DNA from 2 places in the Micromonospora sp. NPDC049201 genome. Region 2 is predicted to be linked to the other one. Evidence: riboswitches for the same ligand, from Rfam matches in the RefSeq annotation. Region 2 holds a riboswitch; the other holds the start of a gene.
What was found. A riboswitch is a leader RNA that binds a small molecule or an ion and turns the genes downstream of it on or off. The one in region 2 is predicted to bind ZMP and ZTP.
Positions count from the first base shown of each region.

Region 1: linked by a shared signal. The riboswitch ahead of ACZ6O5_RS02785 (glycine hydroxymethyltransferase) and the one ahead of ACZ6O5_RS13835 (bifunctional 5,10-methylenetetrahydrofolate dehydrogenase/5,10-methenyltetrahydrofolate cyclohydrolase) in region 2 are both predicted to bind ZMP and ZTP.

Region 1 is NZ_JBVJHM010000001.1:687,937-694,924, forward strand. It holds gene ACZ6O5_RS02765 (alpha/beta hydrolase) at 1-749, shown strand, start outside; gene ACZ6O5_RS02770 (alpha-hydroxy acid oxidase) at 742-1,845, shown strand; gene ACZ6O5_RS02775 (aminotransferase-like domain-containing protein) at 1,847-3,160, shown strand; gene ACZ6O5_RS02780 (hypothetical protein) at 3,230-3,481, shown strand; gene ACZ6O5_RS02785 (glycine hydroxymethyltransferase) at 3,633-5,069, opposite strand; ZMP/ZTP riboswitch at 5,088-5,177, opposite strand; gene ACZ6O5_RS02790 (hemerythrin domain-containing protein) at 5,261-5,761, opposite strand; gene ACZ6O5_RS02795 (S8 family peptidase) at 5,870-6,988, opposite strand, start outside.
Region 2 is NZ_JBVJHM010000005.1:405,265-412,252, forward strand. It holds gene ACZ6O5_RS13825 (beta family protein) at 1-651, opposite strand, end outside; gene ACZ6O5_RS13830 (hypothetical protein) at 770-1,828, shown strand; ZMP/ZTP riboswitch at 1,793-1,874, shown strand; partial or broken gene ACZ6O5_RS13835 (bifunctional 5,10-methylenetetrahydrofolate dehydrogenase/5,10-methenyltetrahydrofolate cyclohydrolase) at 1,888-2,779, shown strand; gene ACZ6O5_RS13840 (endonuclease/exonuclease/phosphatase family protein) at 2,783-3,562, opposite strand; gene ACZ6O5_RS13845 (sulfite exporter TauE/SafE family protein) at 3,737-4,513, shown strand; gene ACZ6O5_RS13850 (GNAT family N-acetyltransferase) at 4,513-5,289, shown strand; gene def (peptide deformylase) at 5,305-5,814, opposite strand; gene ACZ6O5_RS13860 (MarR family winged helix-turn-helix transcriptional regulator) at 5,825-6,334, opposite strand; gene pip (prolyl aminopeptidase) at 6,386-6,988, shown strand, end outside.

The DNA of each region.
Region 1 (6,988 bases), on a different contig from region 2:
TGCCCACGCTGGTCTGGTTCTTCGGCGGTGGCTGGACGCTCGGCAGCGTGGACACCGCCGACGGGATCTGCCGCCGGCTGGTCAACCTCGCCGGCTGTCAGACCGTGACGGTCGGCTACCGGCTCGCCCCCGAGCACCCGTTCCCGGCCGCGGTCCAGGACTGCCACGCCGCGCTGCGCCACCTGGCCACGCACCCCGACGAGTTCCGGATCGACGCGGGCCGGCTGGCGGTCGGCGGGGACAGCGCCGGCGGCAACCTGGCCGCCGCGGTGACGCTGCTGGCCCGTGCCGACGGCGGGCCCCGGCTCGCCGCCCAGGTGCTGGTCTACCCGAACACCGACCAGCGCCCCGGCCGTCGCCCGGCCGGCGACGAGGATCCGTTGCTGTTCAACCGGCACTCGGTGGACTGGTACCGCGGCCACTACCTCGCCGACCCGGCGGACGCGTCCCATCCGCTGGCCTCGCCGCTGCTCGCCGAGGACCTGTCCGGCCTGCCGCCGGCGCTCGTGGTGACCGCCGGGCACGATCCGCTGCGCGCCGAGGGCGAGCGGTACGCCGAGCGGCTGGGCGGGGCCGGCGTGCCGACCGAGACGGCCGACTATCCGGGCATGATCCACGGCTTCTTCGCCATGCCCGGCGTGTTCGACGCCGGCCGCGACGCCCAGGACCGGGTGGCCGCGTTCCTGCGGGCACACCTCGGCCTCGATCCGGCGTCGGCCGGGGCCTCGGTCGGGACCGACCGTGGCTGACCCCGCCCCGGGCTTCGTGCCGCCGGCCAGCCTGGCCGACTTCGCCGGGCTGGCCCGGGCGGTGCTCCCGGCCGACGTGTGGGACTTCGTCGACGGCGGCAGCGGCACGGAGACCGCGCTGGCCGCCAACCGGGCCGCGCTGGACCGGATGGCCGTGCTGCCCCGGATGCTGGCCGGTGTGGACACCCCGAGCACCGAGGCGACGCTGCCCGGGGGACGGGCCGCGCTGCCGGTGGCGGTCGCGCCGATGGCGTACCAGCGGTTGCTGCACGCCGACGGTGAGCCGGCGCTCGCGGCGGCGGCCGGCGCGGCGGGCGTGCCCTACGTGGCCAGCACCCTGTCCAGCACACCGATCGAGGAGATCGCCGCGGCCGGCGGAACGGTGTGGTTCCAGCTCTACTGGCTGCGCGACCGGGGACTGGTGGCGGAGCTGCTGGACCGGGCGCTGGGCGCGGGCTGCGCGGCGGTGATGCTCACCGTGGACGTGCCGGTGCTCGGCCGGCGCCTGCGCGACGTGCGCAACGGCTTCACGCTGCCGGCGCACGTCACCGCCGCCAACCTGCCCGGCGGCCGGGACGACCTGGCCCACCAGGGCACGCCCGGCGTCTCGGCGGTGGCGGTGCACACCGGCGCGGTCTTCGCCCCGGCGGTGAGCTGGGCGGACCTGGGCTGGCTGCGCGCGCGTACCCCGGTGCCGTTGCTGGTCAAGGGCATCCTGGACGCACGCGACGCGGTCCGCGCGGCGGACGCCGGCGTGGACGCGGTGGTGGTCTCCAACCACGGCGGCCGGCAGCTCGACGCCGCCCCGGCCAGCGCGGACGTGCTGCCGGAGGTGGTCGACGCGGTGGGGGAGCGGTGCGCGGTGCTGCTGGACAGCGGCATCCGCGGCGGCGTCGACGTGCTGCGCGCGCTCGCGCTCGGCGCGGCCGGCGTGCTGGTCGGCCGGCCGCTGCTCTGGGCGCTCGCGGCCGGCGGCCGGGCCGGCGCCGAGGCCGCCCTGGCGCTGCTCGCCGCCGAGCTGCGGGACGCGCTCATCCTCAGCGGCTGCCCCGACCCGGCCTCGGCCCGGCGGCTGCGCACCCGGATCGGAGCCTGACGTGGAACCGGTGGACCTGACCGTCGAGGCGCTGCACGGCAGCGTCGGCGACCCGGCGTTGAACTCGATGAACTTCCTCAACGAGGTGGCACAGCACTATCCCGACGCGGTGTCGCTGGCCGCCGGTCGGCCGTACGAGGAGTTCTTCGACTCGGCGCTGCTGCCCGGCCACCTGGACCGGTTCCGCGCGCACCTCGCCGACGACCTGGGGCTGAGCCCGGCCCAGGTGGACCGGACGCTGTTGCAGTACGGCCGGACCAAGGGCATCGTGCACCACCTCATCGCCCGCCACCTCGCCGTCGACGAGGGGCTCACCGTCGACCCGGAGACGATCGTGGTGACGGTCGGCTGCCAGGAGGCGATGTTCCTGGTGCTGCGCGCGTTGCGGGCCGACCCGGCCGACGTGCTGTTCGCGGTGGCGCCCACGTACGTCGGGCTGACCGGCGCGGCCCGCCTGGTCGACCTGCCGGTGCGTCCGGTGGCCGGCGGCCCGGACGGCGTCGACCTGGCCGACCTGCGGGCCGGGGTGCGTCGGGCCCGCGCCGAGGGGTTGCGCCCGCGCGCCTGCTACGTGATGCCGGACTTCGCGAACCCGTCCGGGGTCAGCATGGACACCGCCCAGCGCCGCCGGCTGCTCGACCTGGCCGCCGAGGAGGAGCTGCTGCTGATCGAGGACAACCCGTACGGCCTGTTCCCGGCCGCCGGCGTGGACCGCCGTCCCACGCTCAAGGCGTTGGACACCGCGCGCCGGGTGGTCTATCTCGGCTCGTTCGCCAAGACCGTGCTGCCCGGCGCGCGGGTCGGCTACGTGGTCGCCGACCAGCGGGTGGGCGGCGCGGACGGCACGGTCGGCCCACTCGCCGACCAGCTCGCCAAGATCAAGAGCATGGTCACGGTGAACACGTCCCCGATCAGCCAGGCGGTGATCGGCGGCGCGCTGCTGGCGCACGACTGTTCACTTGTCGCCGCGAACGTCCGGGAGCGGGCCGCGTACGCCCGCAACCTGCGCCACCTGGTCGACGGCCTGGCCCGCCGCTTCCCGGCCGGCGGGCCGGTGGGCTGGACCGTGCCGGCCGGCGGTTTCTTCGTGGTGGTCACCGTGCCGTTCCCGGTCGACGACGCGCTGCTGCACCGCTCCGCCCGGGAGTACGCCGTGCTCTGGACCCCGATGGCGCACTTCTACGACGCCGGCACGCCGGTGAACGCGTTGCGACTGTCGGTGAGCGCGGTCACCCCGGCGCAGATCGACGTGGGCCTGGACCGGCTCGCGGCGCTGGTCGCGGACACCACGGCCGCGGTGGGCGCGCCGGCCTGACCCCGCAGGGTCGTGGTTCCGGCACCACCCGTGTTCCCCGGCGACCCGGTGTCCGTTGATAATGGACGGATGGTTGCCTGGGAGTACGCGTTGCTGGTCCGCCGCTATCAGGGGCAGGGCCGGAATTTCCACGTCTCGTTCGTCTGGTACGGGCCGGACGGGTCCCGCACCGACGTGACCGCGTACGGCGACACCGCGGTCGCGCACCTCAACCGCGTCGGCCGGGAGGGCTGGGAGCTGGTCACCGCCGCCGAGGACGTGAACAACGTGCAGGGCAGCACCGAGGTGCACCGCTACCACCTCAAGCGCCCCCTGCGCTGACCCCCCCACCCCCGCCCCCCGCCCCCCACCCGCCCCACCCACCCCCTTTTGTTGATCAAGGAGTTTGCGTCAGTTCCGGCGTGCCGGCCGACGCAAACTTCTTGATCAACTTCGATGACGGTGGGTGGGGGGTGGGGGTGGGTGGGTGGGTTCAGGCCAGGGTCACCTCGGGGTAGAGGGGGAACGGGGCGAGCAGGTCGGCGGCCTGCTTGCCGACCTGCTCGGCCACCGCCGGGTCCAGGACGTACTTCGCCTTGGACGGGGAGCCGTCGGGGCCGGTGCCGGGGCTGGTGCGGTCGAGCACGGTGTGCATCAGCTCGGCGGTCGCGTCCATCTCGGCGGCGCCCAGCCCCCGGGTGGTCAGCGCCGGCGTGCCGATCCGGATGCCGGAGGTGTACCACGCGCCGTTCGGGTCCTGCGGCACCGCGTTGCGGTTCGTCACGATGCCGGAGTCCAGCAGCGCCTGCTCGGCCTGCCGGCCGGTCAGGCCGTAGCCGGACACGTCGATGAGCACCAGGTGGTTGTCGGTGCCGCCGGTGACCAGCGACGCGCCCCGGCGCAGCAGGCCGTCGGCGAGCGCCTGCGCGTTGTCCACGATCCGCTGGGCGTAGTCGGCGAAGTCGGGGCGCCGCGCCTCGGCCAGCGCCACCGCCTTGGCGGCCATCACGTGCGGCAGCGGGCCGCCGAGCACCATCGGGCAGCCCCGGTCGACCTGGTCGGCCAGCTCCGGGCCGCAGAGCACCATGCCGCCGCGCGGCCCGCGCAGCGACTTGTGCGTGGTGGTGGTGACGATGTGCGCGTGCGGCACCGGGTCGAAGTCGCCGGTGAAGACCTTGCCGGCGACCAGGCCGGCGAAGTGCGCCATGTCGACCATGAACGTCGCGCCGACCTCGTCGGCGATCTCCCGCATGATCCGGAAGTTGACCTTCCGGGGGTACGCCGAGTAGCCGGCGACCAGGATCAGCGGCCGGAACTCGCGGGCCGCCTCGGCCACCTTGTCGTAGTCGATCAGACCGGTGGCCGGGTCGGTGCCGTAGCTGCGCTGGTCGAACATCTTGCCGGAGATGTTGGGCCGGAAACCGTGGGTGAGGTGGCCGCCGGCGTCAAGCGACATGCCGAGCATCCGCTGGTCGCCCAACTCCCGGCGCAGCGCGAACCAGTCCTCCTCGGTCAGGTCGTTGACGTGGCGCTTCTGCGCCTTCTTCAGCGCGGGGGACTCGACCCGGTCGGCCAGGATCGCCCAGAAGGCGACCAGGTTGGCGTCGATGCCGGAGTGCGGCTGCACGTACGCGTGGGCGGCCCCGAACAGCTCCCGGGCGTGCTCGGCGGCGAGCGCCTCGACGGTGTCGACGTTCTGGCAGCCGGCGTAGAAGCGACGACCGACGGTGCCCTCGGCGTACTTGTCGCTGAACCAGTTGCCCATCGCCAGCAGCGTCGCGGGGGAGGCGTAGTTCTCGCTGGCGATCAACTTCAGCGACTCGCGCTGGTCGGTCAACTCCGCCCCGATGGCGTCCGCCACCCGCGGCTCGACGGCGCGGATCACCTCCAGCGCGCTGCGGAAGGCGGTGGACTCGGCGTTGTGCGACATGCGACCTCCTGGTGACGTGCGGAAGGCCCAGGCGCTCGGCATGCGTCCTCATGACGAGGCCGCTCCCCGATGGTGCTCCATCTCCACGCGCCAGTCACGGCCCGTGCCGATCCTATCCGCCCGCCCCCGGTGTAAGGACGGGCCCCTTCCTAACGCCTCGCGTCGAGAAGGGGCCCCTTCTCACCGGTGCGTCAGGCGTCCACGGCGTCGCGTGCCTTCTTCAGCGCCTTCGGGGCGGTCGGCGTCTTCGGCGCCGTCGGCCGCAGGTCCAGCATGCGCTGGCCGATCTCCTGGAGCTGGTTCCGGCCGAGCGCCTCGCGCACCTTCGGGAACCACTCCTGCTCCTCCTCCTCGACGTGGTGCAGCACGTTCTCCATCAGCACCGTCGTCTTGGCCACGAACCGCTCGTCGTCGGCGTCCATGGCGTGCAGTTCGAGGCAGAGCACGTCCGCCACGTGGTGTTCCTCGTACGACTCGAGGATGTCGTCCTCGACGTCCGGGACCAGCTTGCGGACCTCCGGGTACATCACCTCGTTCTCCAGGTAGGTGTGCACCGTCAGCGCCTCGAGGATCTGCGTGACGACCTTCCCGCGTCGGCTCGCCGGCCCGTCCTCGGCGTCCTGGAACGCCTTGAACAGGCGGCGGATCTCCTTGTGGTCCTCCTTGAGCAGGACGATCGCGTCGGTGGACACCGGATTACCTCCTAGGTCGACTGATCTGGCCCCCCTACCCGGCGTCCGACCAGGACAAACAGACCGGGCCCGGCGATCACGCCGGGCCCGGTCCGCGGGTGCGGTCGGTTACCTCACCACGGTGTACGCGTCGACGACGCCGGCGCCGTAGAACCCGTTACGCGCCCCACCGGAGCAGGTCGCGTCGTACGCGTTCGGGCCCGTCGGGATCAGCGGGACCGGGTTGTAGACGCCCGCCGGGCAGGGCTGGGCGGTGGCCGTGCGCTCCAGGAACGACGACAGCTGGCCCGGGGTCATGCCCGGGTGCGCCGACAGCGCCAGCGCCGCGACGCCGGTGGCGTGCGGGCCGGACATCGACGTGCCCTGCTTGTACCCCCACCCGTTGGTGCGGGTGACGGTGTTGAAGGTGGTCGACAGGATGCCGTCGGTCGACGTGGAGCGCGCGCCCTGGGTCCGGAACCGGGTGTCGCCGCCCGGCGCCGTCACGTCGATCACGCCCTGCCCGTACGAGGAGTAGTAGCTCTTCGCGCCGGTCGGCCCCACCGCGGCCACGGTCACCACGCCGGGCGCCTCGGCCGGCAGGTCGAGGCAGGCGTTGGTCAGGTTCTCGCGCTCCTCCGGCGTCCCGTTGTTCGGGCTGCCGGTGTCGGTGATCTTGTGAGCGAGGTCGTAGTTCGAGTTGCCGGCGGACGCCACGTTGAGCACGCCCTTGGACTGCGAGTAGCGGATCGCCCGCTGCACGGCCTGCCACACCGGGCGCTGCCGCGCGTCGTTGCGGCAGTTCAGCTCCCACGGGTCGATGTAGTAGCTGTTGTTGGTCAGCCGCATCCCGTGGTCGGCGGCCCAGAGGAACCCGCAGACCGCGGCCTCCGGGAAGATGTAGCCGTCGTTGTTGACCACCTTGACGGCGGCCACCTTGACCCCCGGCGCGACGCCGGTGACGCCGACGCCGTTGATCGCCGCGGCGATGGTGCCGGCCACGTGCGTGCCGTGGTCGCTGTTGGTCGGGTTCCACGCCGCCTCGGTGGTGTCGGTGACGCCGCCGACGCAGGACGTGCTCTTGTCCTTGGCGATCTGGGTCGCCAGGTCCGGGTGGGTGCTGGAGATGCCGCTGTCCAGGACGCCGACGACGACGTCCGGGCGGCCGGTGGTCACCGCGTGGGCCTGCGGGACGTGGATCATGTCCATGTCCCACTGCTGGCCGTAGAGCGGCTCCCGGGTGGGGTC
Region 2 (6,988 bases):
GAGGTCGAGGTCGAGGCGGCGGAGTGGGGTGGCGGTGTTGGGGGGTAGGTGGGCGATGCTGCGGGGCATTGCTCCGGCGGCGACGACGACGGCTTTCCAGGGGTGCCGCTGGGTCCAGGAGAGGTGTTTGCGGACCAGTGGTTCGGCTCGGGTGAGGTCGTGTTCGGAGCGCAGGTGGGCGGCGTCGAGGAGCAGGACGGCGTGTTCGGCGCGCAGGTCGGTGGCGGACAGGAGGCGGTTGGCGCGGTTTTCGGCGTCGTCGTCGGTGTGGTCGAGTCGCAGGACGGCGCCGTGGCCGTGCAGGGCGGCGGCGTCGCGGATGTCGGCCAGTCGGGCGGGGCTGTCGTGGGGGTGGGCGACGGGCAGCATCGGGTTGCCCCACTGGTGCAGGTCTTCGGCGATGTCGGGCAGTGGTCGTCGGAGTCCGGTGGCGGGGTCCGGTAGGCGGTGGGCGTCGACGGCGATGGTCATGTCGCGGGGGACGGTGCGTCGGGCGTGCTGGCTGAAGGTGTGGGCGTCGTGGATGGGCCCGTGCGTGGTGGCGGCGACGTCGAAGATGGGGAGGAGGTGGGGCGCCAGGTCGTCGGGGACGTGGTCGAGGGCGTCGAACTCGCCGGCGCGGCCGTGGAGTATCGGGAAGTAGTCCGCCATTGCGCATCGCCCCACACGATCCGACCGACAGTTACTGTCGTCGATGGTCCACGCTTCGTGTCCGATCGGCAACTGTGGGTGTGCGGCCGGTGGTTGTGGTGGTGGCAGGATCGGTCGGATGCGGGTGGATGCGGCGCGGGCGGTGGCGGTCGACTGGGTGCGGGACCGGATGCGGGCGGATCCGTCGGTCGAGGGGGCGTGGTTCAGTGGCTCGACGGTGGGGTTGCCGGGCGACGCGGAGTTGCCGGTGTGGTCGGACGTGGACGTGCTGCTGGTGCGGGACTCCCCCGGCGTGAAGGTGGGCAAGTTCGTGCATCGGGGGGTGTTGTTGGAGGTCAGTTCGGTCACCTGGGCGGAGGTGGGTGAGCCGGAGGACGTGCTGGGGTCGTGGGTGTTCGCGCCGATGTTCCGTACCGATGCGGTGATCGCGGATCCGTCGGGGCGGTTGGCGGCGGTGCGGCGGCGGGTGGCGGTGGGGTACGCGGATCCGGTGTGGGTGCGGCGGCGGTGCGCGGGGGTGCGGCGGCGGATCGAGGACGGGTTGCGGGGGTTGGACGCCGGGGCGCCGCTGGCGGAGCAGGTGTTGGCGTGGGTGTTCCCGACGTCGCTGTTGGCGGTGTGGCCGGCGGTGGCGGGGTTGGTGGATCCGACGGTGCGACGGCGGTTCGTGCGGGCGTCGGAGGTGTTGACGCGGTTCGGGTTCGGCGTGCGGTATCCGCGGCTGCTGGCGGCGGTGGACGGGGGCGGGGTGGGCGCGGCGCGGGTGCGGGAGCATCTGGCCGGGTTGGCGGTGGTGTTCGACGAGGTGGCGCGGATGCCGCGGGAGGGGTTCGCGTTCGGGGCGGATCTGGCGGTGGCGGGGCGGCCGGTGGTGTTCGACGGTGGGGCGGCGTTGGTGGCGGCGGGGCGGCACCGGGAGGCGATGTTCTGGGTGGTGGTGACGTACGCGCGGTGTCTGGCGGTGTTGGGGGTGGTGGCGCCGGAGCGGGAGCGGGCGTTGCGGCCGGGGTTGGTGGCGGTGTTGGCGGATCTTCAGGTGGTGTCGGCGGCGGATCGGCGGCGGCGCGCGGACGCGGTGTTGGCGTCGTTGCCGGGGTGGCAGTCGGTGGTGGATGCGATCGTGGCGCGCGCTGTGGCAGGGTGTGGGGGACGCGACTGGCGGCACGGGGATGGGTGAACCATCGGGGAGCTCGTCGTGGGGGTCGACCGCCTGGGCCTCCGCGGGCGAGGTGCCGCATGTCTTCTTCTTCGGTGGTTGCGGGTTCGTCGGCGCGGTTGTTGCCGGGTGGGCCGGTGGCGGAGCGGGTGTTGGACGAGGTGGCCGCGTCGGTGGCGGAGCTGCGTGCGGTGGGGGTGACGCCGGCGTTGGCGACGGTGTTGGTGGGTGACGACGACGCGAGCGCGGGTTATATCCGGATCAAACAGCGGCAGGCGGCGGCGTTGGGGTTCGCGTCGCCGCACGTGCACCTGCCGGCGTCGGCGTCGCAGGCGGATCTGCATGCGGTGGTGGCGGATTTCAACGCCGACTCGGCGGTGCACGGGGTGCTGGTGCAGCATCCGATTCCGGGGGGGTCTGGACTACGACCGGGCCCTCGCCGAGGTGGATCCGGACAAGGACGTCGACGGCATGCATCCGGTGAACATGGGTCGGTTGGCGTTGGGGTTGCCGGGGCCGTTGCCGTGTACGCCGGCGGGGATCGAGGCGTTGTTGGCGTTCCACCAGGTGCCGGTGTCGGGCCGGGAGGTGGTGGTGTTGGGTCGGGGTGCGACGTTGGGTCGGCCGTTGGCGATGTTGTTGGCGCAGAAGCGGCCGACGGCGAACGCGGCGGTGACGGTGGTGCACACGGGGGTGGCGGACTGGCCTCGGTACACGCGGCGGGCGGAGATCCTGGTGGCGGCGGCGGGGGTGCCGGGGATCGTGCGGCCGGAGCATGTGCGCCCGGGCGCGGTGGTGGTCGGGGGTGGGGTGCGGTATGAGGGGCGGCGGTTGTTGCCGGATGTGGACGAGTCGTGTGCGCGGGTGGCGGGTGCGATCACGCCGCGGGTGGGTGGGGTGGGTCCGACGACGGTGGCGATGTTGTTCCGCAACGCGGTGCGCGCGGCCCAGCGGCAGACCGGCGTGGGGTGAGGGTCAGCCGAGGTCGACGATGAGGGGTCGGTGGTCGGAGACGGTGGAGGCTGGGGTGTCGACGGCGGTGACGGGTGGGAGCCGGTCGAGGTGGTGGGGGTCGGCGAGGATGTGGTCGAGTTGGACGCGGGGTTGTCCGGCCGGGTAGGTGGGGAGTCGGCCCAGGGGGCGCCAGCGTGACAGCGCGGCGGCGGCGCCGGCGGGGAGGTTGAGGTCGCCGAGCAGGATGCGCGGGGCGGGCAGCGCGCGCAGGGCGCGCACGACGCGGCGTAGTTGCCACATGTTCCAGCCGGGGACGAAGGACAGGTGGGTGGCGGCGACGGTGAGTGGGCCGTGGGGGGTGTCGAGGACGGCGGCGAGGACGACGCGGGGTTCGTCGCGGAGCAGGACGAGTCCGCCGCGGTGGCCGGGGATGTGGATGGGTGAGCGGACGGGTGCGGCGGGTAGGCGGGTGACCTGCCAGGAGCGGACGGGGTGGCGGCTGATGAGGCCGACGCCGTAGAGGGGTTCGCCGTGGCCGTCGTCGTCGTGGGTGAGGGGGCGGAAGTGTTCGCCGGGGGTGCCGACGACGGCGGCGGCGAAGCGGTGGTGGTCGGCGTGCAGGGCGCGGGCGGCGAGGGCGGTGAGGTCGAGTTTGCCGCTGCGGGTCTGGTCGCGGTCGACTTCCTGGAGGGCGAGCACGTCGGCGTCGAGGGCGGTGACGGCGGCGGCGAGTCGGTCGGGGTCGACGAGCCCGTCGGTGAGGGAGCGGCCGTGCAGCAGGTTGAAGGTGGCCAGGCGCACCTGCACACCCTACGTGGTGGTGGCAGGCTGGTCGGATGGTGAAGCTGTTGTGTTGTTCGGTGCTGGTGTTCGTGGCGGTGGCGTCGGTCGGGTTGTGGGTGCGGCGTCGTCGGGGGCGGTGAGGCTGGCCACAGGGGTGCTCGCGGGTGGTGGCGGGGTGGGCAGAATGCGGCCGTGGATGCCGGGTCGTTGGTGACGTTGCTGGCCGCTGCCGCGTTGGCCGGGTGGGTGGACGCGGTGGTGGGTGGTGGCGGGTTGCTGTTGTTGCCGGCGTTGTTGCTGGCGGCGCCGGGGGTGCCGGTGGCGACGGCGTTGGGGACGAACAAGTTGGCGGCGATCTTCGGTACGTCGACGGCGGCGGTGACGTATGCGCGGCGGACGAGGCTGGACTGGGCGGTGGCGGGTCCGGCGGCGGGGTTGGCGGTGGTGACGGCGGGGTTGGGTGCGGCGTTGGCGGGGGCGGTGCCGGCGGGGGCGTACCGGCCGGTGGTGTTGGTGGTGTTGGTGGCGGTGGCGGTGTTCGTGCTGACCCGGCCGCGGTTGGGGGTGGTGGCGTCGCCGTCGCGGCGGACCCGGCGGCGGGTGGTGGTGGCGGTGGCGGTGGCGGGGTTGGGGGTGGCGTTGTACGACGGGTTGATCGGTCCGGGTACGGGCACGTTCCTGGTGTTGGCGTTCACGGCGTTGGTGGGTGCGGATTTCGTGCACGCGTCGGCGATGGCGAAGGTGGTGAACGCGGGCACGAATCTGGGGGCGCTGGTGGTGTTCGGGGTGACGGGGCATGTGTGGTGGTTGTTGGGGGCGGCGATGGCGGTGTGCAACGTGGCCGGGGCGGTGGTGGGCGCGCGGATGGCGTTGCGGCGGGGTGCGGGGTTCGTGCGGGTGGTGTTGTTGGTGGTGGTGGTGGCGTTGGTGGCGCGGTTGGGTTACGACCAGTGGGTGGCGGTGCGGTGATGGTGGTGCGGGCGGAGCACGACCGGGCGGTGCTGGCCGGGTTGTTGGGTCGGGATCCGGTGTTGCACGCCTACCAGTTGGGTGATCTGGACGATTTCTTCTGGCCGTACACGTCGTGGTTCCGGTCGGGTGACGAGGTGGTGTTGCTGTACCACGGGGTGGAGTTGCCGACGTTGTTGGCGTTCGGGGCGCCGGATCGGGTGGCGGCGTTGTCGGGGTTGCTGGTGGCGGCGGCGCCGGTGTTGCCGGCGCGGTTGTGGGCGCACCTGTCCCCTGGTCTGGAGGCGACGGTGGCGCGGTGGTACGCGGTGTCGGACGCGGCGGCGCATGTGCGGATGGCGTTGACGGATCCGGGGCGGTTGGCGGCGGTGCCGGCGGTGGGTGAGCCGTTGGGGCGGGCGGATCTGCCGTTGTTGCGGGAGTTGTACGCGGTGGCGTATCCGGGGAACTGGTTCGACGCGCGGATGGTGGACACCGGTCAGTACGTGGGGGTGCGTGCGGGTAGTCGGTTGGTGGCGGTGGCGGGGGTGCACGTGTTCTCGCCGCGGTGGCGGGTGGCGGCGGTGGGGAACGTGACGACGCATCCGGCGGTGCGGGGGCGTGGTCTGGGGGCGGGTGTGGTGGCGGCGTTGTGCGCGCGGCTGCGGGCGTCGGTGGATCATGTGACGTTGAACGTGCGGGTGGACAACGTCGCGGCGGTGCGGTTGTACGAGCGGTTGGGTTTCACTCCGGTGGCCGGGTTCACCGAGTGTGCGTTGACCCGGTTGCCTGGCTGAGCAGGGGCTGGGGTGTCAGCGGTCTCGGCTGGGTGAGTCGAAGCGGCCGGCGCGGATCTCCCGGAGTGCGCGGCGGCGGGTGTCGCCGCGCAGGGTGTCGACGTAGAGGCGACCGCGTAGGTGGTCGGTTTCGTGTTGCAGGGCGCGGGCGAGGAAGCCGCTGCCGGTGATGGTGAGGGGTTCGCCGTGCTGGTCGTAGCCGTGGGCGGTGGCGTGCAGCGCGCGGGGGGTCGGGAAGTAGAGGCCGGGGATGGACAGGCAGCCCTCGTCGTCGTCCTGGAGGTCTTCGGACAGTTCCAGGGTGGGGTTGACGAGGTGGCCGCGGTGGCCGTCGGCGTCGTAGACGAAGACCTGGGTGTTGACGCCGATCTGGGGGGCGGCGACGCCGGCGCGGCCGGGGGCGCCGAGCAGGGTGTCCATCAGGTCGGCGACGAGGGCGCGTAGTTCGGTGTCGAAGGTGGTGACGGGTTCGCTGGGGGTGCGCAGGACGGGGTCGCCGATGATCCGGATCGGGCGCATAGTCATGCCCGGAAGGCTATCCGTTGCTTACCGGTGCGGGGGTTCCACCCGCCGGTGGGAGCAGGCCGGTGTCGGCGATGCGGTCGCGTAGTGGGCGGTGGCGCAGGGCGGTGAGTACGGCGTACAGCTCGTCGGCGAGGGGTACGGGCAGTTCGGTGTCGAGGTGGCGCATGGCGGCGGTGGTGGCGGCCCATTCGGCTTCGACGGCGGGCAGCAGCGTGCGGGCGCGGTCGGTGAGGGTGACGATGCGGTGGCGGGCGTCGGTGCCGGGGGTGAGGGTGACCAGGCCGGCGCGGCGCATGCCGGCGACGGTCTGGCTGGCGGCGGAGTGGGTGACGCCGACGCGGGCGGCGAGGTCGCGGATGGGTAGTGGTCCGTCGGTGACCAGGGCGCGGACCAGGGGTGAGTAGCGGGGCCGGTAGTCGGTGAGGCCGAGTCGGTCGTGGACGGCGGCGACGTCGCCGTCGAGCAGTTCCAGGACGTGGCGTAGCAGGGTGCCGAGGGCGTCGCGGTGGGGGGCGGTCACATCCGTTAATGTAACAGCGCTGTTGTTTCTGGTGTGGGGAGGACCTGGGGCATGTATCCACCGATCGAGCCGTACGCGTCGGGGCACCTGGACGTCGGCGACGGCCAGCGCGTCTACTGGGAGACCTGCGGCAATCCGGCCGGCCGGCCGGCGTTGGTGGTGCACGGCGGTCCCGGCTCGGGCGCCGACGCGTCGTGGCGGCGGTTGTTCGACCCGGCCGCCTACCGGGTCGTGCTGTTCGACCAGCGCGGCTGCGGGCGCAGCACCCCGTCGGCCGCCGACCCGGCGACCGACCTGTCGGTGAACACCACCGGCCACCTGGTGGCCGACATGGAGGCGCTGCGCGTGCACCTGGGCGTGGACCGGTGGCTGCTGTGCGGCGCGTCGTGGGGCTCGGCGCTGTCGTTGGCGTACGCGCAGGCGCACCCGGGGCGGGTAACCGCGCTGGTGCTGTTCAGCGTGGTGGCCAACACCCGCCGCGAGATCGAGTGGGTGACCCGGGACATGGGTCGGGTGTTCCCGCAGGAGTGGGCGCGGTTCCGCGACGGGGTGCCCGAGGCCGAGCGGGACGGCGACCTGGCCGCCACGTACGCCCGACTGGTCAACGACCCCGACCCGGCAGTGCGGGAGCGGGCGGCGCGCGACTGGTGTGAC